One region of the Acidovorax sp. ST3 genome, then DNA from elsewhere that is predicted to be linked to it. Evidence: predicted binding sites of a transcription regulator. Region 1 holds the regulator's gene; each other region holds the start of a gene.
The links. Region 1 encodes sigma-54, which starts transcription at its own class of promoters, with help from an activator protein. Its sites were predicted from a motif close to TGGCANGNAANCTGCTTT; they were not measured.
Positions count from the first base shown of each region.

Region 2: DNK89_RS10895 (DUF2126 domain-containing protein) is a predicted target of sigma-54. The motif match lies at 2,653-2,670, and genes of this name have one in related genera.
Region 3: DNK89_RS09425 (ANTAR domain-containing response regulator) is a predicted target of sigma-54. The motif match lies at 5,593-5,610, and genes of this name have one in related genera.
Region 4: glnA (type I glutamate--ammonia ligase) is a predicted target of sigma-54. The motif match lies at 5,354-5,371, and genes of this name have one in related genera.

Region 1 is NZ_QKVP01000007.1:16,663-24,137, forward strand. Features, by position in the region: gene argS (arginine--tRNA ligase) at 1-1,657, shown strand, start outside; gene DNK89_RS21260 (SPOR domain-containing protein) at 1,673-2,329, shown strand; gene DNK89_RS21265 (thiol:disulfide interchange protein DsbA/DsbL) at 2,422-3,078, shown strand; gene lptA (lipopolysaccharide transport periplasmic protein LptA) at 3,186-3,845, shown strand; gene lptB (LPS export ABC transporter ATP-binding protein) at 3,902-4,663, shown strand; gene DNK89_RS21280 (RNA polymerase factor sigma-54) at 4,752-6,350, shown strand; gene DNK89_RS21285 (thioesterase family protein) at 6,431-6,913, shown strand; gene DNK89_RS21290 (class I SAM-dependent RNA methyltransferase) at 6,910-7,475, shown strand, end outside.
Region 2 is NZ_QKVP01000003.1:356,285-363,759, reverse strand. Features, by position in the region: gene DNK89_RS10895 (DUF2126 domain-containing protein) at 1-2,640, opposite strand, end outside; gene DNK89_RS10890 (alpha/beta fold hydrolase) at 2,800-3,531, shown strand; gene panC (pantoate--beta-alanine ligase) at 3,593-4,432, opposite strand; gene panB (3-methyl-2-oxobutanoate hydroxymethyltransferase) at 4,482-5,363, opposite strand; gene nadC (carboxylating nicotinate-nucleotide diphosphorylase) at 5,530-6,378, shown strand; gene nadA (quinolinate synthase NadA) at 6,375-7,475, shown strand, end outside.
Region 3 is NZ_QKVP01000003.1:22,202-29,676, forward strand. Features, by position in the region: gene DNK89_RS09395 (branched-chain amino acid ABC transporter permease) at 1-93, shown strand, start outside; gene DNK89_RS09400 (ABC transporter ATP-binding protein) at 86-844, shown strand; gene DNK89_RS09405 (ABC transporter ATP-binding protein) at 841-1,551, shown strand; gene DNK89_RS09410 (aldehyde dehydrogenase) at 1,603-3,054, shown strand; gene tsaD (tRNA (adenosine(37)-N6)-threonylcarbamoyltransferase complex transferase subunit TsaD) at 3,119-4,159, opposite strand; gene DNK89_RS09420 (branched-chain amino acid ABC transporter substrate-binding protein) at 4,205-5,365, opposite strand; gene DNK89_RS09425 (ANTAR domain-containing response regulator) at 5,622-6,248, shown strand; gene DNK89_RS09430 (CmpA/NrtA family ABC transporter substrate-binding protein) at 6,795-7,475, shown strand, end outside.
Region 4 is NZ_QKVP01000001.1:1,109,897-1,117,371, forward strand. Features, by position in the region: gene DNK89_RS04930 (PA2169 family four-helix-bundle protein) at 1-116, opposite strand, end outside; gene ntrC (nitrogen regulation protein NR(I)) at 345-1,982, opposite strand; gene glnL (nitrogen regulation protein NR(II)) at 2,034-3,059, opposite strand; gene DNK89_RS04945 (hypothetical protein) at 3,141-3,668, opposite strand; gene glnA (type I glutamate--ammonia ligase) at 3,889-5,304, opposite strand; gene DNK89_RS04955 (molybdopterin-binding protein) at 5,477-6,298, opposite strand; gene DNK89_RS04960 (EI24 domain-containing protein) at 6,295-7,245, opposite strand; gene DNK89_RS04965 (sterol desaturase family protein) at 7,281-7,475, opposite strand, start outside.

The DNA of each region.
Region 1 (7,475 bases):
CCTGTCTCCCGGCGCTGGCGCCAAGGCAGCCTTTGAATCCCCCAAGGTGGCGGCCCATGGCGACTTCGCCTGCACCGCAGCCATGCAGCTGGCCAAGCCGCTCAAGCTCAACCCGCGTGCCCTGGGCGAGCAGCTCAAGGCCGCACTCGAAGCCACGCCCGCCTTTCAGCGCTGGGTGTCGGCCATCGAAATCGCCGGCCCCGGCTTTCTGAACATCCGCCTCAAGCCCGCTGCCAAACAAGAGGTGGTGCGCGAGGTACTGGCCGCCGGCGACCGCTTTGGCTACCAGCCCGGCAACGGCCAGCAGGTGCTGGTCGAGTTCGTCTCTGCCAACCCCACCGGCCCGCTGCACGTGGGCCACGGCCGCCAGGCCGCGCTGGGCGATGCGATCTGCAACCTGTTCAGCACCCAGGGCTGGAAGGTGCACCGCGAGTTCTATTACAACGATGCGGGCGTACAGATCGACACGCTGACCAAGAGCACGCAGCTGCGCGCCAAGGGTTTCAAGCCCGGCGACGACTGCTGGCCCACCGACAGCGACAACCCGCTGGCCAAAAACTTCTACAACGGCGACTACATCGCCGACATTGCCGAGGCCTTCAAGGCCAAGGCCACCGTGAAGGCCGATGACCGCGAGTTCACCGCCAATGGCGACGTGGACGACTATGACAACATCCGCCAATTTGCGGTGGCCTATCTGCGCAACGAGCAGGACAAGGATCTGCAGGCCTTCAACCTCCAGTTCGACGAGTACTACCTGGAGTCCAGCCTGTACACCAGCGGCCGCGTCGAGGCCACGGTGAACAAGCTCATCGCCAACGGCAAGACCTACGAACAGGACGGCGCGCTGTGGCTCAAGAGCACGGACTACGGCGACGACAAGGACCGCGTCATGCGCAAGCAGGACGGCACCTACACCTACTTTGTGCCCGACGTGGCCTACCACATTGCCAAGTGGGAGCGTGGCTTCACCAAGGTCGTCAACATCCAGGGCACAGACCACCACGGTACCATCGCCCGCGTGCGCGCTGGCCTGCAGGCGGCCGATGTGGGCATCCCCAAGGGCTACCCCGACTACGTGCTGCACACCATGGTGAGGGTGGTCAAGGGCGGTGAAGAGGTCAAGATCAGCAAGCGCGCGGGCAGCTATGTCACGCTGCGCGATCTGATCGAGTGGACCAGCAAGGACGCCGTGCGCTTCTTCCTGCTCAGCCGCAAGCCCGACACCGAGTACACCTTCGATGTGGACCTGGCGGTGGCACAGAACAACGACAACCCGGTCTACTACGTGCAGTACGCCCACGCGCGCATCCAGTCCGTGCTGCGCGCCTGGCAGGAGGCGGGCGGTGGCGACGTAGCGTCGCTCCAGGACGTGGACCTGTCGGCTCTGGAAGGCCCGCAGGCCCAGGCCCTGATGCTGCAGCTGGCCAAGTACCCCGAGATGCTCACGGCTGCTGCCGAGGGCGAAGCCCCGCACGATGTGACCTTCTACCTGCGCGATCTGGCCGCCAGCTACCACAGCTATTACGATGCCGAGCGCATCCTGGTGGACGACGAGGTGGTGAAGAAGGCGCGCCTGGCGCTGGTCGCTGCCACCGCCCAGGTATTGCACAATGGCCTGGCGGTGCTGGGCGTGTCGGCCCCGGCCAGAATGTAAGCAGTTACTACCAATATGAAAAAGCAACAGACGGGCGGGACCATTGTCGGCTTCATCGTCGGGGTCATTGTGGGCCTGGGCGCGGCGCTGGCCGTGGCCGTGTACGTGACCAAGGTGCCGGTGCCGTTCCTGAACAAGGGCAACGGCCGCGGCGCAGACATGGACGCTGCGGAGTCCCAGAAAAACAAGAACTGGGACCCGAACTCGCCGCTGTATGGCAAGAACCCGGCCCGCCCTGCGGCGCCTCCGGTGGCCGCAGCTGCGTCAGCCCCTGCGTCGGCACCAGCGCCTGAGGTGCGCGCCGCCGCATCGGCCGCCAAGCCGGCTGCGAGCAAGCCAGATGCCAAAGCCGAGGCCAAGGCAGAGAGCAAGCCGGGCGCAGACCCGCTGGGCGACTTGGCCGTGGCCAAGGCAGCCGCCAAGGGCAGCGTGGACCCTTTTGACTACTTTGTGCAGGCAGGTGCCTTCCGCACCCAGGCCGACGCCGACGCCCAGCGCGCCAAGCTGGCCATGCTGGGCTGGGAGGCCCGCGTGAGCGAGCGTGAGCAAAATGGCCGGGCGGTGTTCCGGGTGCGCATCGGCCCCTTCACCAAGCGGGACGATGCCGAGGTGCTCAAAGAGAAACTCGACGGCGCCGGGCTGGAATCGGCGCTGGTGCGCGTGCAGCGCTGAAGCGCTTGCAAAAGCGGCGCCACCGCCAGGGCTGAACTTTTTGTAAAGGGATGTCTCACATCCCGCATACCTGAACCAGGAGAGTCTTTGTCATGAAACGCCGTGAGTTTTCTTTGTCCGCCGCCTCGGCGGTTGCCGCTTCTGCCCTGACGCTGCCAGTGGCCAACCCCGCCATGGCGCAAGCCCGTCAGTTCAAGGAGGGCAAGGACTTCAAGCGGCTGGACAAGCCCGTCGCCCCAGACGCCCCCGCTGGCAAGGTCGATGTGATCGAGTTCTTCTGGTACAGCTGCCCCCACTGCAACGCCTTCGAGCCCACGCTGGACGCCTGGGTCAAGGCTGCTCCCAAGGACCTCTCCATCCGCCGTGTGCCCGTGGCGTTCAACGCCAGCTTCGTGCCCCAGCAAAAGCTGTTCTATACGCTTGAAGGCATGGGCAAGCTCGAAGCCCTGCATGCCAAGGTCTTCCGCGCCATCCACGTGGAAAAGGCCAAGCTCGCCAAGGACGACGAAATCCTGGCCTGGGTGACCCAGCAGGGCGTGGACGTGGCCAAGTTCAAGGAGGTCTACGGCTCCTTCAGCGTCGCCAACCAGGTGCGTCGCGCCTCGCAGCTGCAGGATTCGTACGGTGTCGAAGGCGTGCCATCCATGGGCGTGGCGGGCAAGTACTACACCGACGGCACGATGGCCGGCAGCATGCAGACCGTGCTGCAGGTGGTTGAATACCTGGCCGCCACGGCGCGCAAAGCCTGACGAGTGGCCGACCCTGTCGGCAAGCTGTCCCAAAGGCCCGCGGATGCGGGCTTTTTTTCGGGGTAGGTACCATCGGGTGGCTACAATCATTGCAAGATTCGTGCCCTATGACCCACCGCCTACTCCCCCTCCTTGTGCTCGCAGCCCTGACCGGCCTTGCGGGCATGGCACATGCCGAAAAGGCAGACCGTGCCAAGCCCATGAACATCGAGGCCGACGCCCTGCGGCACGATGAACTCAAGCAGACCAGCGTGTTCTCGGGCCGCGTGGTGATGACCAAGGGCACCATCGTGCTGCGCGGCGCGCGGCTGGATGTGCGCCAGGACGCCGACGGCTACCAGTACGGCGTGGTCACGGCCGAGGCAGGCAAACGGGCGTTCTTCCGCCAAAAGCGCGACACCGTGGCCGGAGCGCCGGATGAGTTCATCGAAGGCGAAAGCGAAGTCATCGAATACGACGGCAAGGCCGACAACGTGCGCTTCATCACCCGCGCCGAACTGCGCCGCTACCGTGGGTCGGTGCTGAACGATGAGATCACCGGCGCCGTGATCGTTTACAACAACCTCACCGACGTGTTCACCGTCGATGGCCAGAAGGCGCCTGCGTCTTCGGCTGCGGCCGGCGACGCCCCCACGTCTGGCGGCCGCGTGCGCGCCGTGCTGGCACCCAAGGACCCGCCGCCCGGTACGGCAGCCCCCGCCAAGGCGCCCGAGTCGCCCGCACCGGCGCTGCGCCCCAGTAACACCCTTGGCGGCGGCGCCAAGTGAGCGGGCCCGTGGTGAGTACTGGTCCCGAGACCCCGGCGACCCCTGCGAACAGCCGTCTGGGGCCTGATTCGCAGTCGGGCAGCCGCCTGGAGGTGCAGCACCTAGCCAAGTCCTATGGCAGCCGCAAGGTCGTCAAGGACGTGTCCCTGGAGGTGCAAAAAGGCGAAGTCGTGGGCCTGCTGGGCCCCAATGGCGCGGGCAAGACCACTTCGTTCTACATGATCGTGGGCTTGGTACGCAGCGATGCGGGTGACATCCGTATCGACGGCCAGTCCGTGGCCCACATGCCCATCCATCGCCGGTCGCGCCTGGGGCTGTCGTACCTGCCGCAAGAAGCCTCCATCTTCCGCAAGCTCACCGTCGAAGAAAACGTGCGCGCCGTGCTGGAACTGCAGCGCGCCGACGACGGCCAGCCGCTGTCGCGCGACGCCATCGAAGAGCGCCTGACGGCCCTGCTACAAGAGCTGCGCGTGGACCACCTGCGGGCTTCACCTGCCCTGGCGCTGTCGGGCGGCGAGCGCCGCCGCGTCGAGATTGCCCGTGCCCTGGCCACCCAGCCGCGCTTCATCCTGCTGGACGAGCCCTTTGCGGGCATCGACCCCATCGCCGTGATTGAAATCCAGCGCATCATCGGCTTCCTGAAGGCGCGCGGCATTGGGGTGCTCATCACCGATCACAACGTGCGCGAGACGCTGGGCATCTGCGACCACGCCTTCATCATCAGCGACGGCCGTGTGCTGGCGCAGGGCACGCCGTCCGAGATCGTGGACAACGCGGAGGTCCGAAGGGTGTACCTCGGCGAACACTTCAGGATGTAGACATGGCCCCCACGCTTGTCACTTCGTGTACCGCGCTGCCCCCCGAGGGGGCCTTCGCGCCTTGGGGCGGCCCGGCGGCGCTCAATCAATGAAGCCTGGACTGTCGCTGCGCGTCTCGCAGCACCTTGCACTGACCCCCCAGCTCCAGCAGTCCATCCGGCTGCTGCAGTTGTCCACGCTCGAACTCTCGCAGGAAGTCGAGCAGATGCTCGACGAAAACCCGTTCCTCGAACGCAATGCCGACGAAGCCCCGCGCGAGGAATTTGGCCTGGAAGCCGCCGATACGCCCGCGCAGGCCGACGACTACAGTGCCGATGATGCTATGTTTTCAGGAGCTGCTGGCGCAAGCAGTACTAGCGCTGACAGCCAAAACGACGCTGAAATCTCCGGTGGAGGCTCCGACGAGCCCGACTGGAGCGGCGACGGCACCGTCGAGATGGCGCCCAACGATGCCGAGTGGGGCGGCGACGCCCCAGCGCGCACCCGCAACGACACGGAAGGCGACGAAGCCGATGCCACCGAGCTGGCCCGTTCCCACGAGTCGCTGACGGCCTTTTTGCACCGCCAGGCGCTGTCGCTGCGCCTGTCCGAAGTGGACACGGCCGCGCTGCGTTTTCTTATCGAATCGCTGAACGACGACGGCTACCTCGAAGAGCCGCTGGAAGAACTCGCCATCAGCCTCGCCGGGCCCGACGACCTGGAACAGATCGAAGAGCTGGTGCACCGCTTCACGGTGGCCCAGCGCCTGCTGCAAAGCCTGGAACCTGTGGGCGTGGGCGCGCGCAACCTGTCCGAGTGCCTGACGCTGCAGCTCACGGCGCTGGCGGCCGACGAAGACAGCGACGCCGACCCCGAGACCGTGCAGACCGCTCTGCGCATCTGCCAGCAGCCGCTGGAGATGCTGGCGCGCCGGGACATCCGCCGTCTGACGCAGCTGTGCAGCGAAGGCGGCGTGGCTGGAGAAGAGCGCACCCGCGCTGCCATGGCACTCATCGCCCGCCTGGAACCACGCCCGGGCCGCAAGTTTGCCGACGTGGAGCGCAACATCATCGTGCCCGACGTCATCGTGCGCAAAGCTGGTCGCGCCAATGGCAGCGGCCAGCAGAACTTCATCGTGCAGCTCAACCCCGACGTGATGCCCCGCCTGCGCGTGCACGACATCTACGCAGGCGCGCTGCGCGGCCACAAGGGCGGCGAGGGCCACCAGGGCATGCAGCAGCGCCTGCAGGAGGCGCGCTGGTTCATCAAGAACATCCAGCAGCGTTTTGACACCATCCTGCGTGTGTCGCGCGCCATCGTTGAGCGGCAGAAGAACTTCTTCACCCACGGCGAGCTGGCCATGCGCCCGCTGGTGCTGCGCGACATTGCCGACGAACTGGGCCTGCACGAGTCCACCATCAGCCGCGTCACCACCGCCAAGTACATGGCGACGCCCATCGGCACCTACGAGCTGAAGTACTTCTTTGGCTCCGGCCTGGGCACCGAAACCGGTGGCAATGCCTCCAGTACCGCGGTGCGCGCACTGATCAAGCAGTTCGTGTCGGCGGAGAACCCGGCCAAGCCGCTGTCCGACAGCCAGATCGCCGAAATGCTCAAGGAGCAGGGCATCGAATGCGCCCGCCGCACCGTGGCCAAGTACCGCGAGGCGCTCAAGATCGCGCCGGCGAATTTGCGCAAGGCGTTGTAGCCGCCTCGGCGGCTGGCGCACGGCGCGCCTGCGATGCCGTACCTTTTCTGTTGTTTCCGTATTACCCACCGCAGCCCACCATGGCCCGCATCGTCTTTGACCTTCCCCCGTACTTCGGCTTTGCCACCGAGCTGCAGATCTACATCAGCCACGTGAACCAGGGCGGGCATCTGGACAACGCGCAGCTGCTCACCCTGGTGTCCGAAGCACGCGTGCGTTTCTTCCAGTCGCTGGGCTACCCCGAGGCCGATGTGGGCGGCCTGTCCATCGTGGTCGGCGACATCGTGGCGCAGTACAAGTCCGAAGGTTTCCACGGCGAGACCATGCGGGTGGAGATGGCGCCGGCAGACTTCAATCGCTACGGCTTTGATCTCGTCTTCTGCATGACCGAAAAGGCCTCGGGCCGTGAAGTGGCGCGCGGCAAGATCGGCATCGTCTTCATCGGCAAGGCCAGCCGCAAGGTCGCCCCCATCCCGGACTCCATCCGCCAGCTGCTGCTGGCCCGCGCGGGGGAGCCTGGTTCCCCCGCAGTGCCCGAGCGCGTATCCTCCCCATCGACATGAACCAACTCCAACTTTTTCTCCCCTGCGCCGCAGGCGTCGAGGGCTTTCTGGCCGACGAGGTGCATGCCATCACCGGCCTCACGGGGCAAGACCTGCTGGTGGGCCGGGGCGGCGTGCTCTTGCGCGCCTCGTGGCGCCAGGCCATGCAGCTCAACCTGCACAGCCGCCTTGCCCAGCGAGTGCTGGTGCAATTGGCCCACCGCCCATACCGGTCTGAAAACGACCTCTACAACATGGCCAGCGATGTGGCCTGGGAGATCTGGTTCACCACGCGCCAGACCTTCAAGGTCGAAGTGACGGCCCAGCACAGCCCGCTGCAGAGCCTGAACTTCGCGGGCCTCAAGGTGAAAGACGCCGTGGCCGACCGCTTCCGCCACAAGAGCGGCGTGCGCCCCGATGTGAACACCCAGTGGCCCGACGTGCGCATCCACCTGCACCTGACCACCGACGAAGCCACGCTCTACATCGACACCTCGGGCGAGCCACTGTTCAAGCGCGGCTGGCGCGAGGACAAGGGCGATGCCCCCCTTAAGGAAACCCTCGCCGCCGCCATGATCGCCGC
Region 2 (7,475 bases), on a different contig from region 1:
GTCGATGCTGAACTCGCTGCGGTGCGTGTTGCCCGTCACATCCACCAGGATGTTGCGCAGCGTGCGGTCCACCAGCCAGGGCGGCATGTCCTGGCCGTAGATCGCGCGGTTGGCCTCGATCTCGCGCAGGGCAATCTCCAGTTCGTACAGCTGGTCGTTGCGCGCCTCGTCCACGCGGGGCGACTGGCTGGTGGGGCCGATGAACAGGCCGCTGAACAAATAGCTCAGGCTGGGGTGGTTGTGCCAGTACAGCAGCAGGCTGGCCAGCAGCTCAGGCTTGCGCAAGAACGGCGAGTCGGCCGGGGTGGCGCCGCCCATCACAAAGTGGTTGCCGCCGCCGGTGCCGGTGTGGCGGCCATCGGTCATGAACTTCTCGGCTGACAGGCGCGTCTCCCACGCGGCCTGGTACAGAAACTCGGTGTGCTGCACCAGCTCTTTCCAGTGGCTGGCGGGGTGGATGTTCACCTCGATCACGCCGGGGTCGGGCGTGACGGCCAGCACTTTGAGGCGTGCGTCGCGCGGCGGCGGGTAGCCTTCGAGCACGATCTTCATGCCCAGCTCTTCAGCCGTGGCCTCGATGGCGGCCAGCAGGTCCAGGTAGTCTTCCAGGCGCGCCAGCGGGGGCATGAAGACGTACAGCACGCCGTATTTCTCGCCCACCTTCTCGGCCTTGGGGCCGCTGGCGCGGCGTGGGTCTCGCACCTCTACGCACAGGGCGGTGCGCGACAGGCCTGCGGCCGACTGGAACTTGCCCGGCGGCTGCACGCCCGCATGCGGGTCGGGCTGACCGGCCAGGCGCGCGTTATCACCACCCGCAGTGCTCTGCGCCACGCGCCGTGCCTCGCCCGGCGCAGTGGCGCCCGCCAGATAGCGCAGGTCGCGGTCGCCGGTGACCGGGCCGAATGGCACGGAATACCGCGCGCGCAGCGTGGCGGCAGCAGCCAGCGGGCCTTGTGGGGCGGTCGGGTCTTGCGGGATCAGGTGTTCGGTGTCGGAGACCTTCACCCAGGGCAGGGCGTCCAGCGGCAGGCGGTAGCCCATGGGCGAATCGCCGGGGATGAGCAGCATGCGGTCGTCGCGGAAGAACCACGGCCCGGTGCTCCACAGGCTGCCCGCTAGCGTGCCGGTGCCTACGCCCGCCTGCAGCGGCAGCACATAGCCCACCACGCTGTCGAGCTTTTGCTCGAACACGCGGCGCAGGCGCGCGCGCTCCAGCTCGTCGTCCAGGCGTGCGTCGAACGGGTCCACGTTGATTGGCAGGCGCCGCTCGCGCCAAAGGTAATAGAAGGTGTCTTCGTAACCCGGCTGGATGTAGCGGTCGGTGATGCCCAGCTTGCGCGTGAGGTGGCGCACAAAACGTTCAGCGTCGGCGCTGGTGTAGTGCGATGGGTCACGCTCGTCGGCAAACAACGCAGGGTTCTGCCACGCGGGCTGGCCGTCGGCGCGCCAGCAGATCGACAGCGCCCAGCGCGGCAACTGCTCGCCGGGGTACCACTTGCCCTGGCCAAAGTGCAGAAAGCCACCCTGGCCGTATTCGGCACGCAGCTTGTGCGTGAGTTCGGTGGCAAAGCCGCGCTTGGTGGGGCCCAGGGCATCGGTGTTCCACTCGGGCGCATCGCGGTCGCCCACGGCCACAAAGGTGGGCTCGCCACCCATGGTCAGGCGCACATCGCCTGCTACCAGGTCGGTGTCCACCTGCTCGCCCAGCGCCAGCACGGCCTGCCACTGGTCTTCGGTGTAGGGCTTGGTCACGCGGGGCGATTCGTAGATGCGCGTCACGCGCATCTCGTGGCTAAAGTCCACCTCGGCCTTGTCCACGCCGCCTTCAATCGGCGCGGCCCCGGAGGGTTGCGGTGTGCAGGCCAGCGGGATGTGGCCCTCGCCCGCCATCAGGCCGCTGGTGGCATCCAGGCCAATCCAACCCGCGCCGGGCAGGTAGACCTCGCACCAGGCGTGCAGGTCGGTGAAGTCGTGGTCGGTGCCGCTGGGGCCGTCCAGCGCCTTCACATCGGGGGTCAACTGGATCAGGTAGCCCGACACAAACCGTGCCGCCAGCCCCAGGTGGCGCAGCAGCTGCACCAGCAGCCAGCCCGAGTCGCGGCACGAGCCGCTGGCTTTTTGCAGCGTCTCTTCGGGCGTCTGCACGCCGGGCTCCAGGCGGATCAGGTAGCGGATGTCCTGCGACACCTGCTGGTTGAGTTTGACCAGAAAGTCGATGGTGCGCTGCTTGCTGCGGTCGATCTTGTCCAGATACGCCTGCACCAGCGGCGTCATCGGCTCGGTGGCCAGGTAGGGGGCCAGCTCCTGCTGCACATCGCTGCTGTACTTGAAGGGGATGTGCTCGGCCTCGGGCTCAAGGAAGAAGTCGAAGGGGTTGTACACCGCCATCTCCACCACCAGGTCCACCGTGACCTTGAACTCGCGCGTCTTCTCGGGGAAGACCAGCCGCGCCTGGTAGTTGGCAAACGGGTCTTGCTGCCAGTTGATGAAGTGCTGCGCGGGCTCGACCTTGAGCGAATACGAAATCACATTGCTGCGGCAATGGGGCGCAGGCCGCAATCGGATGGTCTGCGGCCCGAGGCCGACCAGCCGGTCGTATTGGTAGTGCGTGACGTGGTGGAGCGCGGCGTGAATGGGCATATACGGGGCATGCTAGCAAGTCCTGAGCCATCGCGGGCAACTATTCCGGGGGCGATGACAAGTGGTCATCGGCTGTTCACAATGTGCGGCTCTTGCCCTGCTGCTGGGGCCGCCTGTTTTTTCTGATCGCGCACCATCTTGGTGACGCTCTTTTGACCCATGTCCCATTCCTCCCAACTTCTGCTCCTGCCCGGCCTTGCCGCCGATGAACGCATGTGGCGTGGCGTTCTGCCGCTGCTGCCCGCCGCGCTGCGCCCCGAGGTCGCCACCGCCCACCAGGATGTCAACCTGCATCGCATCGAGGACTTTGCTGCCCGGCTGCTGGCACAGCATGCGGGGCCGCTGGTGCTGGCCGGCGCATCGATGGGCGGCATGATTGCCATGGAGGCTGCACGTCAAGCGCCCCAGCGGGTCGCAGGGCTGGCGCTGCTGGGCACCACCGCCCGGCCCGAGACACCCGACATGCGCGCCCTGCGCGAAGGCGCCATCGAACTGTTTGAACAGGGCCGTGTGCGCGAGGTCATCGAGCCCAACGTGGCCCTGGCCTTTCACCCCGTGAACGCCGCCAAGACGGACCTAGTGCAGGCCTACCTGGACTTTGTGCTGGATGCGGGCGCTGACCACCTGGTGCGCCAGAACCGCGCCGTCATCCACCGGCCCGATGCGCGGGTGCACCTGCCGCAGGTGGCTTGCCCCGTGCTGGTGGTGTGTGGTGCGGCCGACCAGCTCACGCCGCCGGAATGCTCGGCAGAGATTGCGGCGCTGGTGCCTGGCGCCGAGCAACACCTGCTGCCGGGCAGCGGCCACATGCTGACTATGGAGCAGCCCGAGGTGGTGACCCGCTTGGTGGTGCAGTGGCTGGCCCGCAACGGGTGGATTGAAGTGAGTTGAAGCGTTTTTGGCTGGAAGCGCTAGTGAAATTTGCCTGAGCAGCTATAAAAATGGTAGCTAATCAAAACTCCAGGTTGTCAATCAACCGCGTGCTGCCCAGCCGTGCCGCACCCAGCGCTACCAGCGTGCCTGCAACATCGTCGGCCGAGGCGGGCAGCAGGTCGGCGCGGCGGCGCACCGTGAGGTAGTCGGGCGCCCAGCCCCGCGCGCGCAGCGCGTCTTGCGCCTGGGCCTCCAGCGCGCTGCGGTCGCTGGCGTCCAGCCACTGCTGCGCCAGCCGCTTCAGGGCCTGCGACAGGGCCACGGCCTCCTGGCGTTCTTCCAGGCTGAGGTAGCCATTGCGCGAACTCAGCGCCAGGCCGTCGGCCGCGCGGCAGGTCTCGCCCGCCACGATGTCAATGGGCAGCGCAAACTGCCGCACCATGTGGCGGATCACCATGAGCTGCTGGTAGTCCTTCTTGCCAAACACGGCAACGCCACCGGTGGCGCCCAGCACGCAGGCAAACAGCTTCATCACCACCGTGCTCACGCCCACAAAAAAGCCGGGGCGGAAGTGGCCTTCGAGCATGTCGGCGAGCTGCGGGTCGGGGTGCACCTTGAAGGTCTGGGGCTCGGGGTACAGGTCCGCCTCGCGCGGCGCAAACAGCACATCGCAACCGGCGGCCTGCAGCTGGGCGCAGTCGGCCTCCCAGGTGCGGGGGTAGCTGTCAAAGTCCTCGTGCGGCAGAAACTGCAGCCGGTTCACAAAGATGCTGGCCACGGTCACATCGCCCAGGGGTTGGGCCTGGCGCACCAGGGCAATGTGCCCATCGTGCAGGTTGCCCATGGTGGGCACAAAGGCGGGGCGGCGGTAGGGGGCCAGGGCCTGGCGCAGGTCGGCAATCGAGCGGGCAATCAGCATGGGGTAAGAAGGGTCAAAGATAGAAATTCGGCGAAGGCCGGAGGGGCTCTTACCAGGCGTGCTGGGCGTTGTCGGGAAAACTGCCACGCTTTACGGCCTGCACATACGCCTCCATGGCGCCGCGCACGCTGCCTGCGTCCTGCATGAAGTTGTGCACGAACTTCGGCATCTTTCCGAGGTTCATGCCCAGCATGTCGTGCAACACCAGCACTTGGCCGGCCGTGCCGTTGCCCGCGCCGATGCCGACCGTGTGGCAGTGCGGCAGCTCGGCCGTCAGGTCGGCGGCCAGCGCAGCGGGCACCATCTCCAGCACCAGCATGGCGGCGCCTGCGCCCTGCAGCTCATGCGCCTCTTTGCGCAGAGTGCGGGCCGCGTCGTCGGTCTTGCCCTGCACGCGGTAGCCGCCGAGCGCGTGCACCGTCTGTGGCGTCAGGCCCAGGTGGGCGCACACCGGTACGCCCCGCTGCACCAGGAATTCCACTGTGGGCGCCGTCCAGCCCCCACCTTCGAGCTTGACCATGTGCGCCCCGGCCTGCATCAGCACACAGGCGCTGCGCAGAGCCTGTTCGCGGCTTTCGGTGTAGGTGCCATAGGGCAGGTCGGCCACCAGCCAGGCCGTGCCCTGAACGCGGTGCAGGCCGCGCGCCACGCTGGCCGTGTGGTAGGCCATGGTGTCGAGCTGAACACCCACGGTGCTGGGCAGGCCCTGGCACACCATGCCCAGCGAGTCGCCCACCAAAATACATTCCACCCCCGCCGCATCGGCCACGGCGGCAAAGGTGGCGTCGTAGGCGGTGAGCATGGTGATTTTTTCGCCCGCTGCGCGCATCTGCGCCAGGCGCGGCAGGCTCACAGGGCGGCGCTGGGGCAGGGGCGATGCAGGCGGCAGCGTGCCGTAGGGCGTGGCGGAAACAGGGCTGGTGGCGTTCATGTTGCGCGGCGGAGCCAAAAAATTGCCGCGAGTCTATGCGACCAATACTGGGTGTACTTATTGGTTTCCTGCACGGGCAGGGCGGGCCTGCACTGGCACAGTGGCCTTTGCGTTCCCGGTATGCTCGCGGCCCATGACAGCAGCGACACCCCCCGCGAAAAGCACTATGAGAGACAACGATGTAAAGGCCCTGGCCCAGGCCGACGTGGCCCGCGCTCTGGCCGAAGACGTGGGCACTGGCGACCTTACCGCCGGCCTGATCGACCCCGCCCGCCGCGCCCGCGCGCGCATCCTGGCGCGCGAAGCCGCCGTGATCTGCGGCGCCCCTTGGGCTGAAGCCGCGCTGCGCGCCCTCGACCCCACGGTGCAGATCACCTGGCATGTGGCCGAAGGCCAGCGCTGCGCCCCCGACCAGGTGGTGCTGGAGCTGGAAGGCCAGGCCCGCGCACTGCTGAGCGCCGAGCGCACCGCACTCAACTTTCTGCAGCTGCTCTCGACCGTCGCCACCAAAACCCGCACCTATGTGGATGTGGTGGCGGGTACGCGCGCGCAGATCGTGGACACGCGCAAGACCATTCCCGGCCTGCGCTTGGCGCAAAAGTACGCTGTGCGCGTGGGCGGCGGCACCAACCACCGCATTGGCCTGCACGATGCGGTGTTGATCAAAGAGAACCACATTGCTGCCGCCGGTGGCGTGACGGCGGTGCTGCGCGCCGCACAGGCCGTGGCCGCGCAGGCGACCTTCATCGAGATCGAAGTCGAAACCCTGGAGCAGCTGACCGAGGCGCTGAATGCGGGCGCCAAGATGGTGCTGCTGGACAACATGCCGCTGCCCATGCTGCGCGAAGCGGTGCGCATCAATGCAGGCCGCGCGATTCTGGAAATCTCGGGCGGTGTCACGCTCGAAGGCTTGCGCGAACTGGCCGAGACCGGCGTGGACCGCATCTCCATCGGCACGCTGACCAAAGACGTGAAGGCCACCGACTTTTCGATGCGTCTGCAGGAGCTGGCATGAGCACCGCAACCCTGAACCGTATCGACGTCGAATACGAGCAGCCTGACGAGGCAGCATCGGGCGCCGTCTGCTCCACCAAACACGCCTGGGCGCGTGTGCCGCCCGAGCCGTCACAGGCTGAGCGTGCAGCGCTCAAAGACAGGATTCGCCGCCTGCTCAAGGAAAAAAATGCGGTCATGGTGTCGCATTACTACGTGCACCCGGACCTGCAGGACCTGGCTGAAGAAACCGGAGGCCTGGTTAGCGATTCGCTGGAAATGGCGCGCTTTGGCCGTGACCATGTCGCGCAGACCTTGGTGGTGAGCGGCGTGCGCTTCATGGGCGAAACGGCCAAGATCCTGAGCCCGGAAAAGACCGTGCTCATGCCCGACCTGGACGCCACCTGCTCGCTGGACCTGGGTTGCCCCATCGACGAATTCAGCGCGTTCTGCGATCAGCACCCCGACCGCACCGTGGTCGTCTACGCCAACACCAGCGCGGCGGTGAAGGCGCGTGCTGACTGGCTGGTGACATCGAGCTGTGCGCTCGACATCGTGGGTGCCCTGAAGGCGGCAGGCCAGAAAATTTTGTGGGCGCCGGACCGCCACCTGGGCGCATACATCCAGCGCGAGACAGGCGCCGACATGGTGTTCTGGAACGGTGCCTGCATCGTGCATGACGAGTTCAAGGCGCTGGAGCTGGAGCTGCTGAAAAAGCAGCACCCACAGGCCAAAGTGCTGGTCCACCCCGAAAGCCCCGCCGACGTGGTGGCCCTGGCCGATGCCGTGGGCTCCACCAGCGCCATCCTCAAGGCCGCGCGCGAGATGGATGCCACCGAGTTCATCGTGGCCACCGACAACGGCATGATGCACAAGCTGCGCACGCTCAACCCCGGCAAAACGTTCTACGAAGCGCCCACGGCGGGCAACAGCGCCACCTGCAAGAGCTGCGCGCACTGCCCCTGGATGGCGATGAACGGCTTGGCCGATGTGGCGCGGGTGCTGGAGACTGGTGCCAACGCCGCGCATGTGGACCCCGCGCTCATCCCGCGTGCGCGCCAGCCGATTGACCGCATGCTGGCCTTCACGGCGGCGCTCAAGAACGGTCAGCCCACCGGC
Region 3 (7,475 bases), on a different contig from region 1:
CTGCTGCTGATTTTGTGCGTGATGTACCTGCCCAATGGCCTGGCCACCCTGTGGCAACGGCGCAAACCTGCGGTGGAGGCACACCATGGCTGAAGCCCTGTTGACCATCGACGCCGTGACCGTGCGCTTTGGCGGCCTGACTGCCGTGGACGGCGTGAGCGCCACGCTGCACACGGGCGAACTCATCGGCATCATCGGCCCCAACGGTGCGGGCAAGACCACGTTCTTCAACGCCATCTCGGGCGTGCAGCCGCCCACATCGGGCACGCTGCACAGCGGCGCCGACAACCTCACCGGCAAGGGCCCGCACCACTACGCGGCCCACGGCATTGCGCGCACTTTTCAGACGCCGCGCGTGTTCCCCGACATGACGGTGCGCGACAACGTGCGCTTTGGCATGCAGTTCGCAGGCCGCCACCGTCAGGGGCCGGATGGCCTGCGCAGCGAAGGCGAGATCCTGGCCATGCTGGGCCTGGCCCATCTGGCCGACCGCCCGGCTGCGGACGTGACGCCTTCGCAGCAGCGCCTGCTGGAGATTGGCATGGCCCTGGGCACGCGCCCGCGCCTGCTGCTGCTCGACGAGGTGGCTGCGGGCCTGACCGAGGCCGAGGTGGACGCCATGGCCCAGCGCATCCGCCGCCTGCGCGACGACTGGGGCCTGACGGTGGTGTGGATCGAGCACGCGGTGACCACGCTGCTGAAGTACGTGGAGCGCGTGCTGGTGCTGCACCAGGGCCGCAAGATCGCCGACGGCACGCCCGCCGAGGTGGTGCGTGACCCGCACGTGATCGAAGCCTATCTGGGTGACGAAATGGCAACCCCCAGCGAAGGAGCCACGGCATGAGCGGCGCCCACCTCACCGTGCAGAACCTGACCACGGGCTACCACGGCTTTCAGGTGCTGCAAGACCTGTCGCTGCAGGCCGCACCCGGCATCACCGTCATCGTAGGCCCCAACGGCGCGGGCAAGACCACGCTGCTCAAGGCCCTGGCCGGGCTGCTGCCGCGCACGGGCACCGTGGCGCTGGACGGCACCGATCTGCCCGCGATGAACGCCACCGCCTGCGTGCAACGCGGCCTGGCACTGGTGGCCGAGGGCCGCCAGCTGTTCCCGCAAATGACGGTGACCGAGAACCTAGAGCTGGGCGGCTGGCTGGTGCCATCACGGGTGCGGGCCGAGCGGTTGCACCAGGCGTTCGAAGACTTCCCGCGCCTCAAGGAACGCGCCACGCAGCTCGCGGGCACCATGAGCGGCGGCGAGCAGCAGATGGTGGCCGTGGCCCGCGCGATGATGAGCGGCCCACGCCTTCTGATGCTGGACGAGCCCTCGCTGGGACTGGCGCCGCGCATGGTCGATGAGCTGCTGGCCATCGTGCAGCGCATTGCTGCGCAGGGCGTGACGGTGCTCATGGTCGAGCAGAACGTGCGCAAGGCCCTCCAGATCGCACAGTGCGGCTATGTGCTGGAGCGCGGACGCATCGTGGCGTCTGGCGCGGCCGCTGACCTGCTGCAGTCCGACGTGGTGCGCCAAGCCTATCTTGGCGTCGCTTGAATACCTTTCCCCCCTTCTTTTTCATCTGTTCTTCTTCAGGAGCTTTCATCCATGACTGCCATTTCCATGCTGATCAACGGCGAGCGCGTGCAAGCCACCGGCGGCGCCACGTTTGAGCGCCGCAACCCGCTCGATGGCTCGGTCGCCACCACGGCCCCCGCCGCCAGCGTGGCCGATGCCAAGGCCGCTGCCGACGCAGCCGCCAAGGCCTTCCCGGCCTGGTCCGCCCTGGGGCCCAACGCACGCCGTGCGCTGCTGCTCAAGGCCGCGCACGCGCTGGAGGCCCGCACGGCCGACTTTGCCGTGGCCATGGCGGCCGAGACGGGCGCATCCGGCATGTGGGCCGGCTTCAACGTGCACCTGGCTGCGGGTCTGCTGCAGGAAGCCGCCGCGCTGACCACGCAGATCGCGGGTGAGGTGATCCCGTCCGACGTGCCCGGCAGCCTGGCCATGGGCGTGCGCCAGGCGGCGGGCGTGGTGCTGGGTATTGCGCCGTGGAACGCTCCGGTCATCCTCGGTGTGCGTGCCATCGCCACGCCACTGGCCTGCGGCAACACGGTGATCCTGAAAGGCTCGGAGCTGTGCCCCGCCACGCACGGTCTCATCATCGAGGCGCTGCAAGAGGCTGGATTGCCCGCTGGGGTGGTGAACTTTGTGACCAACGCCCCGGCCGATGCCGGTGCGGTGGTCGAGGCCATCGTGGCCCACCCGGCAGTGCGCCGCATCAACTTCACCGGCTCCACCAAGGTGGGCCGCATCATTGCGCAGACCTGCGCCAAGTACCTCAAACCCGTGGTGCTGGAGCTGGGCGGCAAGGCCCCGCTGCTGGTGCTGGATGACGCGGACATCGACGCCGCCGTGGCGGGCACCGTGTTTGGCGCATTCGCCAACTCGGGCCAGATCTGCATGTCCACCGAACGCATCATCGTGGACAACGCCGTGGCCGACGAGTTTGTGGCCAAGCTGGGCGAGCGCGCCAAGGCCCTGCCCCTGGGCGACCCGCGCAAGGGCCCGGTGGTGCTGGGCTCGGTGGTGGACATGGCCACGGTGCACCGCTGCAACGCCCTCATCGACGACGCACTGGCCAAGGGCGCCAAGCTGGTCTGCGGCGGCAAGAGCGACAGTACCTTGATGCAGGCCACGGTGCTCGACCATGTCACGGCCGCAATGGACATCTACCGCGAAGAGTCGTTCGGACCCGTCAAGCCCGTGGTGCGCGTGAACGGCGTGGAGGAAGCCATTGCCTGCGCCAACGACAACGAGTTCGGCCTGTCGTCCGCCGTGTTCAGCCGCGATGTGGCCAAGGCCTGGAACGTGGCGGCGCGCATCGAATCGGGCATCTGCCACGTCAACGGCCCCACGGTGCACGACGAAGGCCAGATGCCCTTTGGCGGCGTGAAGAGCTCGGGCTATGGCCGCTTTGGCGGCATGGCCGGGGTGCGTGAGTTCACCGAACTGCGCTGGATCACAGTGCAGACCACTCCCCGCCACTACCCCTTCTGAAGTTCAAAAAAGATAGCTGCTAGCGCTTTCTGGACAAGCGCTAGCGGCCACTTTCACCTAAACATCAAACTGTGATCGCATCCAGCGGCCAGCGAGGCTTCACGTCAAACGCGTAGTCGGTATTGGCCTGCTGCTGCCCGGCCTGTAGGCGCATGGCTGCCGCCATGGCAATCATGGCGCCGTTGTCGGTGCACAGGTGCAGCTCGGGGTAGTGCACGCGCACCTTGGCTGCGGCGCAGGCCGCGTTGAGCTGGGCGCGCAGATGCCGGTTGGCGCCCACGCCACCGGCGACCACCACGCGCTTCAGGCCGGTCTGCTTGAGGGCGGCCAGGGTCTTCTTCACCAGCACTTCGACAATCGCGGCCTCGGTGCTCGCCGCCAGGTCGGCCTTGCGCGCTTCGAGTTCGTCGCCCAGCTTCTTGGCCTGCGTGAGCACGGCCGTCTTGAGTCCGGCAAACGAAAAATCCAGATCACCGCTGTGCAGCAAAGGCCGTGGCAGCTTGAAGGCCGTGGCACTGCCCTGCTCGGCCAGACGAGAGAGCGCTGGGCCACCCGGGTAGCCCAGGCCCATGAGCTTGGCGGACTTGTCGAATGCCTCGCCCGCAGCGTCGTCAATGGTCTCACCCAGAATCTCGTAGCGGCCCACGCCATCCACACGCATCAGCTGGGTGTGGCCGCCCGAAACGAGCAGGGCCACAAAGGGAAATTCCGGTGGGTCGGCACTGAGGAAGGGCGACAGCAAATGCCCCTCCAGGTGGTGCACCCCCAGCACCGGCTTGTTGAGCGCCGCGCCCAGCGCACAGGCCACGCCCGCGCCCACCAGTAGCGCCCCCGCTAGGCCCGGGCCGCGCGTGTAGGCCACCACGTCCACATCGGCCAGCGTCTGGCCGGACTCGGCCAGCACCTCTTTGGCCAGCGGCAGCACACGGCGAATGTGGTCGCGGCTGGCCAGCTCTGGCACCACGCCACCATAGGCCTGGTGCATCTCGATCTGGCTGTGCAGCGCGTGCGATAGCAGCGTAGGCACAGCATCGCCCGTAGAACGGACCAATGCCACGCCGGTTTCGTCGCACGAAGATTCAATACCCAGGATCAGCAAACTCATGCCCCGAGTGTAAAACCCGGGGCTGATCCGTCCTTGCAGGGCTGTTTACCAGCGGTCCGACCGCATGCGCAGTTCCCAGTTGCCGCTGCGCAGCTCGTACACCCCCACGGCGCCGTAGCGTTGCTCGCCCTTGTCGTCCCAGGTCATGGTGCCGATCACCGGGGCGTAGCCGTTGATGCTGTGCAGGGCCTTAGTGATGTCCTTGGGGTCGGCGGACTTGGCTTTCTGGATGGCGGCCGAGAGCACGTAGGTGCTGTCATAGCTGTAGTGGCCGCCGTAGGCTGGGGGCTTCTTGAAAGCGGCGATGTACTTTTCGAGGAAGGGCTTGCCGGTGGTGAACTCCTTGGCTTCCAGCACGGGCGATGTGGCGTAGAGCCCCTGCACGATGCCCGCGCCCTTGGTCATGTCGGTGGTCTTGATGGTGTCGCCACCCAGCAGGCTGACCTTGGTGTGGTCTACCTTCTTGAGCGATTCGAGCAGCGCCAGGGCCTGGAAGTCGTTGAGGGTCGAGACGATCACCTCCACATTGGCCGCCTTGAGTTCACCAGCCAGTTCGTCAAAGGCCACGGTCTTGTCGTCGAACGACTTGCGCACCACCACTTCTTTTTTCTCGGCCTTGAGCTGCGCGGCAGCACCGTCGGCCAGGCCCTTGCCGTAGGGCGTGCCATCGTCCAGCGCGGCGTAGCGATTGGCGCCCAGCTGCGTGGCGGCAAACGAGCCGATGGCGCGCGCCTGCAGGGTGTCGTTGGCCACCATGCGGAACGTGGTAGGGAACCCAAGCTGCGTGAACTTGGGGTTGGTCGAGATGGCGATCTGTGGAATGTCTTTGGCGGCATAGATGGGGGCGGTCTCGATGCTCACGCCCGAGTTGAGGTGGCCCACCACGGCCACCACGCCCGCATCCACCAGCTGCTGCGCCACAGCCTTGCCGGTGGTGGCGTCGGCCTTGTCGTCCACGGACACGACCTCCAGCGTCACGCGTTTGCCGTCCACGGTATAGCCGGACTTGTTGAGTTCATCCACCGCCAGCTTCACGCCGTTGAGCAGATCCTGCCCCAGGGCGCCCAGCGGGCCAGAGAGGGGCTGCGCTACACCAATTTTGATGGTGTCCGGCACCTTGCCGCATCCGGTCAGGAGTGCGGCAGTCGCCACTGCGGTCAAGGCCATGCTGGCCGAGAAGCGGCGCCGGTTGATGTGCTTGTTCATGCAAAAAACTCCATTTCAGTGTGACTGTGTGTGCAGATGTATATGCGACGCCCTGCTGGGCGGGCTACCGGGTATGCCCTCCCACGGTGTCAGTATTAGCAACTTTCAGGCCCTGTAACGGCGGCCAGTACCGCGAGGCGCAGCGGGCCTGTGGCCGGGATAACCCGGAGCGCAGGGGGGCTGCAAGGGCCCTCGGAGGGTGTGCACCACCCCGGCGCACCAATTTGTGGCGTAAAAATTGCTTATCCTCGCCGGTATGAATGAGGCTTTGCGCATCGTGGTGGTGGCCCCGGATCTGGCAGTCGCCGACCCTGACGACGAACACGCCGTGGAACAGGCGGAGCGGTCGCGGGCGCTGCGCATCGGGCTGCTGGAGAACAACTTCAACCTGGTGGCCACGCTGCCCGCCGATGTGTTCCTGAGCGAGCGCATCGCCCAGTTGCAGCCCGACCTGATCATCGTGGACGCCGAGAGCGAAGCCCGCGACGCGCTGGAGCATGTGGTGATGGCCACGCGCGACGAGCGCCGCCCCATCGTGATGTTCACCAACGATGAGGACACCTCGCACGTCAAGGATGCGGTGGCAGCGGGCGTGTCTGCATACATCGTGGCGGGGCTGGCACCCCAGCGCATCCGGCCCATCCTGGACGTGGCCATGGCCCGCTTCCAGCACGAACAGGCGTTGCGTGCCGAGCTGGCCGATGCCAAGACCGAGCTGCGCGACCGCAAGACCATCGACCGCGCCAAAGGCCTGCTGATGCAGCGCCAGGGCCTGACCGAACAGGCCGCCTACGAAAAGCTGCGCAAGACGGCCATGGACAAGGGCCTGAAGCTGGTGGATGTGGCGCAGCGCATGCTGGATGTGATGGATCTGCTGGGGTAAAACCAGAGAACTACCCCCTGAGCGGCTGCGCCGCTTCCCCCTTCTCTCGAATGACTGCGTCATTCGGGAAGGGGGACGATGCCCTCGCACGCAAGCAAAGCGCCGCATACGCGGCTCGGCGGCCATTGCTTGGCATCCCTCGCCTAGGCCGCGCCCAATTCCAAGGTCCCTCCCAAATGGTGCGCCGCACAAAGGCAGTGCGACCACCCTCATCGCAACACAAACGCTCCTACCGCAAGCCCCGCAGGCGTGTAGCGCTTATCGATCAAGCGCAAACAGCTATCCATTCCATAGCATCCAGCGCTCCAACATGGCGCAACACGCGCTGGCACGCGCTTTGCATTGCACAGTGCAAGACCAATGCAGGTCTGACCACTGACAGCACTGACCCAACGGCGGGCCGGTGCTGGCAAGGAGCCCCGGACCCGTTCCAAGCTCCACCACGGACAAAGGCGTCCCCACCCGCTCCCGGCGTTGCTTTGATGCAGCCAGCCAGGCGCGGTGTGAGGACGCCTTTTTTGTTTTTCACGCCACCAGGGATGCCCCATGACCGATCTGTTGAAAACCAGCCTCAACCGCCGCACCGTGCTGCAGGCCGCCACCGTGGGCGCTGTGGGTGTAAGCCCCGCGCTGCGCGCACTCGTCCACGCAGCGGGCTCCGACGCCCCCGAGAAGAAGGAAGTCAAGATCGGCTTCATCCCGCTGACCGACTGCGCCAGCGTGGTCATGGCCTCGGTGCTGGGCTTTGACAAGAAATACGGCGTGACCATCGTCCCCAACAAGGAAGCCAGCTGGGCCGGCGTGCGCGACAAGCTGGTCAACGGCGAACTGGACTTTGCCCACGTGCTCTACGGCCTGGTCTATGGCGTGCACCTGGGCACCGCCGGTCCCAAGAAGGACATGGCCGTGCTGATGAACCTGAACAACAACGGCCAAGCCATCACCCTCTCCAAAGCCCTGGCCGACAAGGGTGCGGTGGACGGCCCATCCCTGGCCAAGCTCATGGCCAGCGAGAAGCGCGAATACACGTTTGCGGGCACCTTCCCCACCGGCACCCACGCGATGTGGATGCACTACTGGCTGGCGGCTGCGGGCATCAACCCGCTGTCGGGCGCCAAGCTCATCACCGTGCCGCCGCCGCAGATGGTGGCCAACATGCGCGTGGGCAACATGGACGGCTTTTGCGTGGGCGAGCCCTGGAACCACCGCGCCATCATGGACGGCATC
Region 4 (7,475 bases), on a different contig from region 1:
CCGGCGGCAGCGCCAGCTGCAGCGCCACCCAGGGCAGCACCCACGCCCGTTCCGACGGGGTGAGCACCCGGCTCATTGGTCAAAGGGTCACGGTTGGCATCGTTGAAATCCGACATAGGAACATCTCCGGTTGGTTGACAGTGACTTCATTGTTGAAGCCACCTCCGGAGTGCCGGGTCGGCCCAGGGAGGGCCTGCATGTAGGACATGGCCCGCCATGCAGTGCGATGCGCAGCGCGCATCCGGGCCAAGTTACAGCGATGCCACCAACGAAGCGGCGGCACCTTGCATCGCTACGATTTCAATAGCTACAGAGGCATGATCAACATTCGCCTGCGGCCATTTTCACGCTTCGTCCGGCGCGTCCAGGCCCAGCTCCTGGATCTTGCGGGTGATGGTGTTGCGCCCGATGCCCAGGCGCTGCGCGGCCTCCATGCGGCGGCCGTGGGTGGCCACCAGGGCCGTACGAATCAGGCGCGACTCAAAGCGCCGCGTGAGCGCGTCCCACACCTCGGGCTGGCCGCCTGCGAGCAGTTTTTGAGCTTCTGTTTCGAGTGCCTGCTCCCAACTGTGGGCGGCAGCCACAGGGGCTGCCACAGCGTCGGCCGACCAGGACGCAGCGGCCGCAGGTGCAGACGCAGGCACGGGAATCGACACGGGCGCTGCGGGGTGCAGACCACCCACCAGATCGGGCGCTGGCTGCGCCACCGGGGCGACAGGTGCCAGCGGGGCCACCGGCATGGATGTCACCGTCGCTGCTGCAGGCTCAGCTCCAGCCGTAGCGCGCACGGGCGGCTGGTAGACCGGAGCTTCCAGCACCTCGGGCGGCAGGTCCTGCAGCGAGATCACCTGCGCGGGCGCCATCACCGTGAGCCAGTGGCAGATGTTCTCCAACTGGCGCACATTGCCCGGAAAGGCGAACTGCTCCAGCCGCGCCAGCGCCGAGTCGGCAATGCGCTTGGGCTCCACGCCCAGCTGCCGGGCGCTTTGCTGCAGAAAGTGGCGCGTGAGCATGGGCACGTCCTCGTGCCGCTCGCGCAACGCGGGCAGGCGCAGGCGGATCACGTTGAGGCGGTGGAACAAGTCTTCGCGGAAGCCGCCTTCCTTGACGCGCTGCTCCAGGTTCTGGTGCGTGGCGGCAATCACGCGCACATGGGCCTTGACGGCCGCGTGGCCGCCCACCCGGTAGAACTGGCCGTCAGACAGCACGCGCAGAAGACGCGTCTGCAAATCAAACGGCATGTCGCCGATTTCATCGAGGAACAGCGTGCCGCCCTCGGCCTGCTCAAAGCGGCCGCGCCGCTGCGTCTGCGCACCAGTGAAGGCACCGCGCTCGTGGCCGAAGAGTTCGCTCTCCAGCAGGTCCTTGGGGATGGCGGCGGTGTTGATGGCCACAAAGGGGCCATCGGCCACGGGCGAATGCTTGTGCAGCGCGCGCGCCACGAGCTCCTTGCCCGAGCCGGATTCGCCGGTGATGAGCACCGTGACCTGGCTTTGCGACAGCCGCCCGATGGCGCGGAACACGTCCTGCATGGCGGGCGCCTGGCCCAGCATTTCGGGGGTTGCGGTCTGGCGCTCTTCGGTGACTTCTTCGCGCTGGCTTTCTTCGACCGCGCGGCGGATCAGCTCTACCGCCTTGGGCAGGTCAAAGGGCTTGGGCAGGTATTCGAACGCGCCGCGCTGAAAGGCCGACACCGCGCTGTCGAGGTCGGAGTACGCCGTCATGATGATGACGGGCAGGCCAGGCTGCAGCTCGCGCACCTTCTCCAGCAGTTGCAGGCCCGAGCCTCCGGGCATGCGGATGTCGCTCACCAAGACCTGGGGGCCCTGGCGGGCGGGGTCGCCCGCAGTGACATCGGCCAGTGCGTCCAGCACTTCGCGCGGGTGCGTGAAGCTGCGCGTGGGCAGGTTCTCGCGGGCCAGCGCCTTTTCCAGGACGAAGCGGATCGAGGGGTCGTCATCTACTATCCAGATCGGCTTCATATGTTTTTCTTACCTTCCCTGTGGTTGCGTGTCAGGGACCGTCGTGCGCTGTCAAGGCAAGGGGATCAGGATTCGGAAGTCGGTGCGACCCGGTACGCTGTCGCATTCGATCAACCCGTGGTGTCGCTGCACGAAGGTTTGCGCCAACGTCAGCCCCAGCCCTGATCCGCCGTCCCGACCCGACACCAAGGGGTAAAAAATCCGCTCCTTGATGGCATCGGGTACGCCCGGTCCGTTGTCGATGACATGCAATTCCAGTGCCAGCCGATAGCGTTGCCGACCGAACGTGACCTGGCGGGCCACACGTGTGCGCAGCGTGATCACGGCATCGCCCTTGGCGATACGCTCTGACAACGCCTGGGCCGCGTTTTGCACGATGTTCAGCACCGCCTGAATGAGCTGCGCACGGTCCCCGCGAAACTCAGGAATGGAGGTGTCGTAGTCGCGCTGTACCTTGAGGCCCTGCGGGTATTCGACCAGCACGAGCGAACGCACGCGCTCGCACACCTCGTGGATGTTCACATCGCCCACCAGGTGGGGGTGGCGATGGGGCGCGAGCAGCCGGTCCACCAGGCTTTGCAGGCGGTCGGCCTCGTGGATGATGACCTGGGTGTATTCGGTGAGCTCCCGGTTGTCGAGCTCCATCTCCAGCAGCTGTGCCGCACCCCGAATGCCGCCCAGCGGGTTCTTGATCTCGTGGGCCAGGTTGCGGATCAGCTCCTTGTTGGCCTGGGCCTGGTCACGCAGGCGCTCTTCGCGGTCCTGGCGGGCCTGCTGCTCCAGCGGCCACAGCTCTACCAGGATTTCGCCGACCTGCTCGGCATCGGCCACGTTGACATGCACGGGCACCGGGTCCTGGTGCAGGCGCTTCAGGCTGGCCTCGTAGCGCAGCGCGGCAAAGTCCTTGCCCCGGGCGCCCGCCAGTGCGGTCTGCAGCAAGGCGGGGTCGGTGAAGAAGGTGGAGAAGTCCGCCCCTTCCAGGGTACGGCGCGAGAGGCCCAGTGTGTTTTCCAGCGCGGCATTGGCAAACTGCACCGCGCCATCGTCAGCGCGCAGCACCGCCACCAGGGTGGACATCAGGTCCAGGGAATGAAAACGCCCGGTGTCAGTGCCGGACAGGTCGGGAAAGGAAGGGGCACTCACGCGCTGTCGCCGTTGTCAGTTGGTGGGCGCTGCGGGCGCGGGCAGGCGGGCAATCTCGCGCTTGATCCCTGCGATGTCGCTCTCGCTGCGGGCAAGGCTCGCCTTGAGTTCGGCAGTGCGCTCGGTATAGCGCTGGGGGTTGCGCAGATCGAGCGCATTGCGCTCAGGGGCGCCGTTGTTGTATTCCTTGAGCAGCTCGGCATGGCGCGTTTCCGCCTTGCGCAGCTCGGACTCCAGAATGGCGCGGGCATCCGAGTCGCGGGACTTTTGCTCGTTGTTGCTGACGCGCGGAGCGTTGGCGGGCGAGGTCGCAGACGACGGGGCTGCTGCACCACCACCGCCGGCGGCTGGGGCTGCGGCAGACGCCGGGCGGGTGCCCTGCACCACGGTGACATTGCCCCCTTCGACCAGCTTGCAGCCACGCTCCTTGGCCTGCTGCGCGTTATTGGTGTATTCGTTGCCGCAACGGTAGATGCGGTCTTGCGCCTGGACTGCGGGAACGGCGGCGGCGATGAGAAGCAGGGTGATGAGCGTTTTTTTCATTCGGTTTCCTCGCACGGACATGCAGGGGTCGGGGGAGTATCCCCCAATCACCCCACATCTCCAATCCAACAAAGACAGACCCTTGCAGGGCTGTGTATACGGATGCAACACCTTAAGCCTTGGTTCCACCGCGTGTACTCAGCGCGCCTGCCCGCTTCGCCCGCCCATGAAAAAAGGCGGCTTGCGCCGCCTTTTTGAGCCATGGTCTGCAAGCAGACGATTACAGCGAGTAGTACATGTCGTACTCGACAGGGTGCACGGCCATGCGGAAGCGGGTCACTTCGTTCATCTTCAGATCGATGTAGGCGTCGATCATGCTGTCGGTGAACACGCCACCCTTGGTCAGGAACGCGCGGTCCTTGTCCAGGTGCTCCAGGGCTTGGTCCAGGCTGTGGCACACGGTGGGCACCAGCTTGTCTTCTTCTGGAGGCAGGTGGTACAGGTCCTTCGTGGCGGCTTCGCCCGGATGGATCTTGTTTTCCACGCCGTCCAGACCGGCCATCAGCAGTGCAGCGAAGCCCAGGTAAGGGTTCATCAGTGGGTCGGGGAAGCGGGCTTCCACGCGACGGCCCTTGGGGTTGGCCACATAAGGAATGCGGATCGAGGCAGAACGGTTCTTGGCCGAGTAGGCCAGCTTCACCGGGGCTTCGAAGTGAGGCACCAGGCGCTTGTAGCTGTTGGTGCCGGGGTTGGTGATGGCGTTCAGGGCACGGGCGTGCTTGATGATGCCGCCGATGTAGTAGAGCGCGAAGTCCGACAGACCGGCATAGCCGTCGCCAGCGAACAGGTTCTTGCCGTCCTTCCACACGGACTGGTGCACGTGCATGCCGGAGCCATTGTCGCCGTGGTAAGGCTTGGGCATGAACGTGGCGGTCTTGCCATAGGCGTTTGCCACGTTGTGGATCACGTACTTTTGCAGGATGGTCCAGTCGGCGCGCTCGACCAGCGTGCTGAACTTGGTGCCGATTTCGTTCTGGCCAGCGCCCGCCACTTCGTGGTGGAACACTTCGACCGGGATGCCCAGGGATTCGAGGATCAGGGACATCTCGGCGCGCATGTCTTGCGTGCTGTCAACGGGAGGCACTGGGAAGTAGCCGCCCTTGACGGTGGGACGGTGGCCGCGGTTGCCGCCTTCCAGCTTGGCGCCGGTGTTCCAGGGAGCTTCGTACTCTTCGATTTCGTAGAAGGTGTTGTTGGGCTCAGTGCTCCAGCGAACGCCGTCGAAGATGAAGAATTCTGGCTCAGGACCGAAGTAGGCGGTGTCGCCCAGACCGGAGGCCTTCAGGTAGGCTTCAGCGCGCTTGGCGATGGAGCGCGGGTCACGGTCATAGGCCTTGCCGTCGGCGGGCTCGATCACGTCGCAGGTCAGGATCAGCGTCGTTTCTTCGAAGAAAGGATCGATGTTGGCCGTGCTCGGGTCGGGGATCAGCTGCATGTCGGAGGCTTCGATGCCCTTCCAACCGGCAATCGACGAGCCGTCAAAGGCGTGGCCCGAAGTGAACTTGTCTTCGTCGAAGTGAGAGACGGGCACCGTGGTGTGCTGTTGTTTGCCACGGGTATCGGTGAAACGGAAGTCAACGAACTTGACTTCGTTCTCCTTCACCATCTTCATCACGTCTGCAACGGTCTTGGCCATCAGGTTCTCCTGGATAAAGCGCTTGTTGAAAAAAGAGTTTGCTGAAACAAAAGCAGTTTGCGTGCCAGCCGAGTGCAGCACCGCACTATGAAGGAGCGCTACTGGCAGCAGGTCGGCGTGGCATACGCCCAAAAGCACCAATACGGTGCAATCCATCTTTCCAATCTGGGTCTCAGAGGTTACGCACCAATTCAGGGCCACAATTTGCACCAAATTCGTGCAAACCTGTTTTTAGTGCCTGCCATGCTGCGGGCACGGAAGACGCTGGCCCTTTGACACCCAGTTCGATATGCCGCCCGTATTGTGGATGATCTACGCTGGGCAAACTGAACACCCGCACATCAGGGTGCGATTTTTCAATCTGCTCCATGAGGGGCGTCAACGATGCCTCCATCGCGCCAAAGACCACCACTGACTGCTCGGTCTGCGGCGCGCGGTTGAAATGGGCTGCGTAATGGTGCTCCAGCACCCACTCGATCATGGGCCAGGCCATCACAGGGAACCCAGGAACGAAGTGCACGGATCCACCGCCAGGCCCGTCGCAGCTGAAGCCGGGGATCTTGTTGTAAGGATTGGGGATGATGCGCGCGCCCACCGGGAACATGCCCATGTTGAGGCGGTGCACGTTGTCAGAGCGATCAGGCTCGTAGGGCACGCCCTGCTCTCGCGCCACATCCTGCATGCGTTCGCGGATCAGCGCCTCGGCCTCTGGGTGCAGTGCCAGATCCTGGCCCAGGGCTCGTCCAGCGCACTGCCGCGTGTGGTCGTCAGGCGTTGCACCAATGCCACCACACGAGAACACAACATCGGCCGACGCGAACGCCCGCTGCAAGGTGGCTGTGATCCGGTCCGGGCTGTCCCCCACATAGTCGGCGTAGGCCAGGGACAGGCCGCGTGCCGACAACAGCTCGATCACCTTGGGCATGTGCTTGTCGGCCCGTTTGCCCGACAGGATCTCGTCGCCCACGATGATGAGGCCGAAGGTAGGTGTCATGGTGCGTTGTCTCCAGAGGGCGAAATGGCAGGGGGTGGTAGCACGGCCGCAGCAGGGGCCGCAGTTTCCAGCGTCGGCGTGCCCGCAGGGCGTGGGGTCAATGCAGACGAGGCCGACGAAGGGGCGGGCTCGGCCATGGGCATATTCGTCCCCCGCTCGGCCCGCAAGCGTTGCAAGGCGGCCAGGCCATAGTGCGTGAACCACAGCGAGGAAAACGCGAACACCAGGGTGTAGATCCAGATCGCCAGTGGCACCAGCACAAAAAACGCGGCGGCAAACACCACGCCCGATGCCCACACAATGCTGGGCGCTGCCCCGAGGTAGCCCGTGACGATGCCAATGCCCAGCAGGCTGCTGCGATGGCGGCGGAATATCTCCAGGCGCTCTTCCTTGCTGGCGTGGTCAGCCAGGGCGTCGAACACCATCACCCGGTAGGTCAGCCAACCCCAGATCAGCGGCGGCAGGATGAGTACGAGTGGCGGCACCAGCCACAGCGGAACGGACACCACCAGCGCCACCAGGGCCAACACCGTGGACCCTACCGACCAGGCCACACTCGCAATGAAGGACCCGCCCTTCTTGCGCTCCAGATCCGGAAACCGCCGCGCAGCCACCAATGCCACCAGGGCGGGGGTCATGAGTACCGCTACGGCCAGCAGCGACACCACCACCAGCACAGGCGCCACGGCCAGCACCACCATCAACGGCGCCATGACCGCAGTCACATCCCCCAGGCCCCAGCCCTGAAGCCAACCCCAAACGCTGGCCAGCAACGAGGACGCATCGAGCAATGCGCGCATCCCCTGCACCGCCGCGTCCCAGTAGAAGTAACCCAGGCCGAGTGCCAAAACGGCCATCAAGAACAGAGGCAAGAGCGACAGCGCAATCACCCGCGGACGCAGGCAATAGGCAGCGGCACGCCAGAAAGAATCAAGCAGTAATCCCATGGTGGCAAGCATACAGGCAGCGCCCGCCAAGCCGCTCAGGCCTTGCCCAGCAACCTCAGTACGCCCCGCCATTGCTGGGACCAGAACCCCGCGCCGTAGTCGCGCACACGGCCATCGGGGCCCGGCTCGACCTGGTCGCGCACGCCCGTGGGGTCAAAGCGCTTTTCAAAGTTGGCCGTGCCCATCAGCATGTCCCACCAAGGCAGAAGCACCCCGAAGTTGTGCCCGCC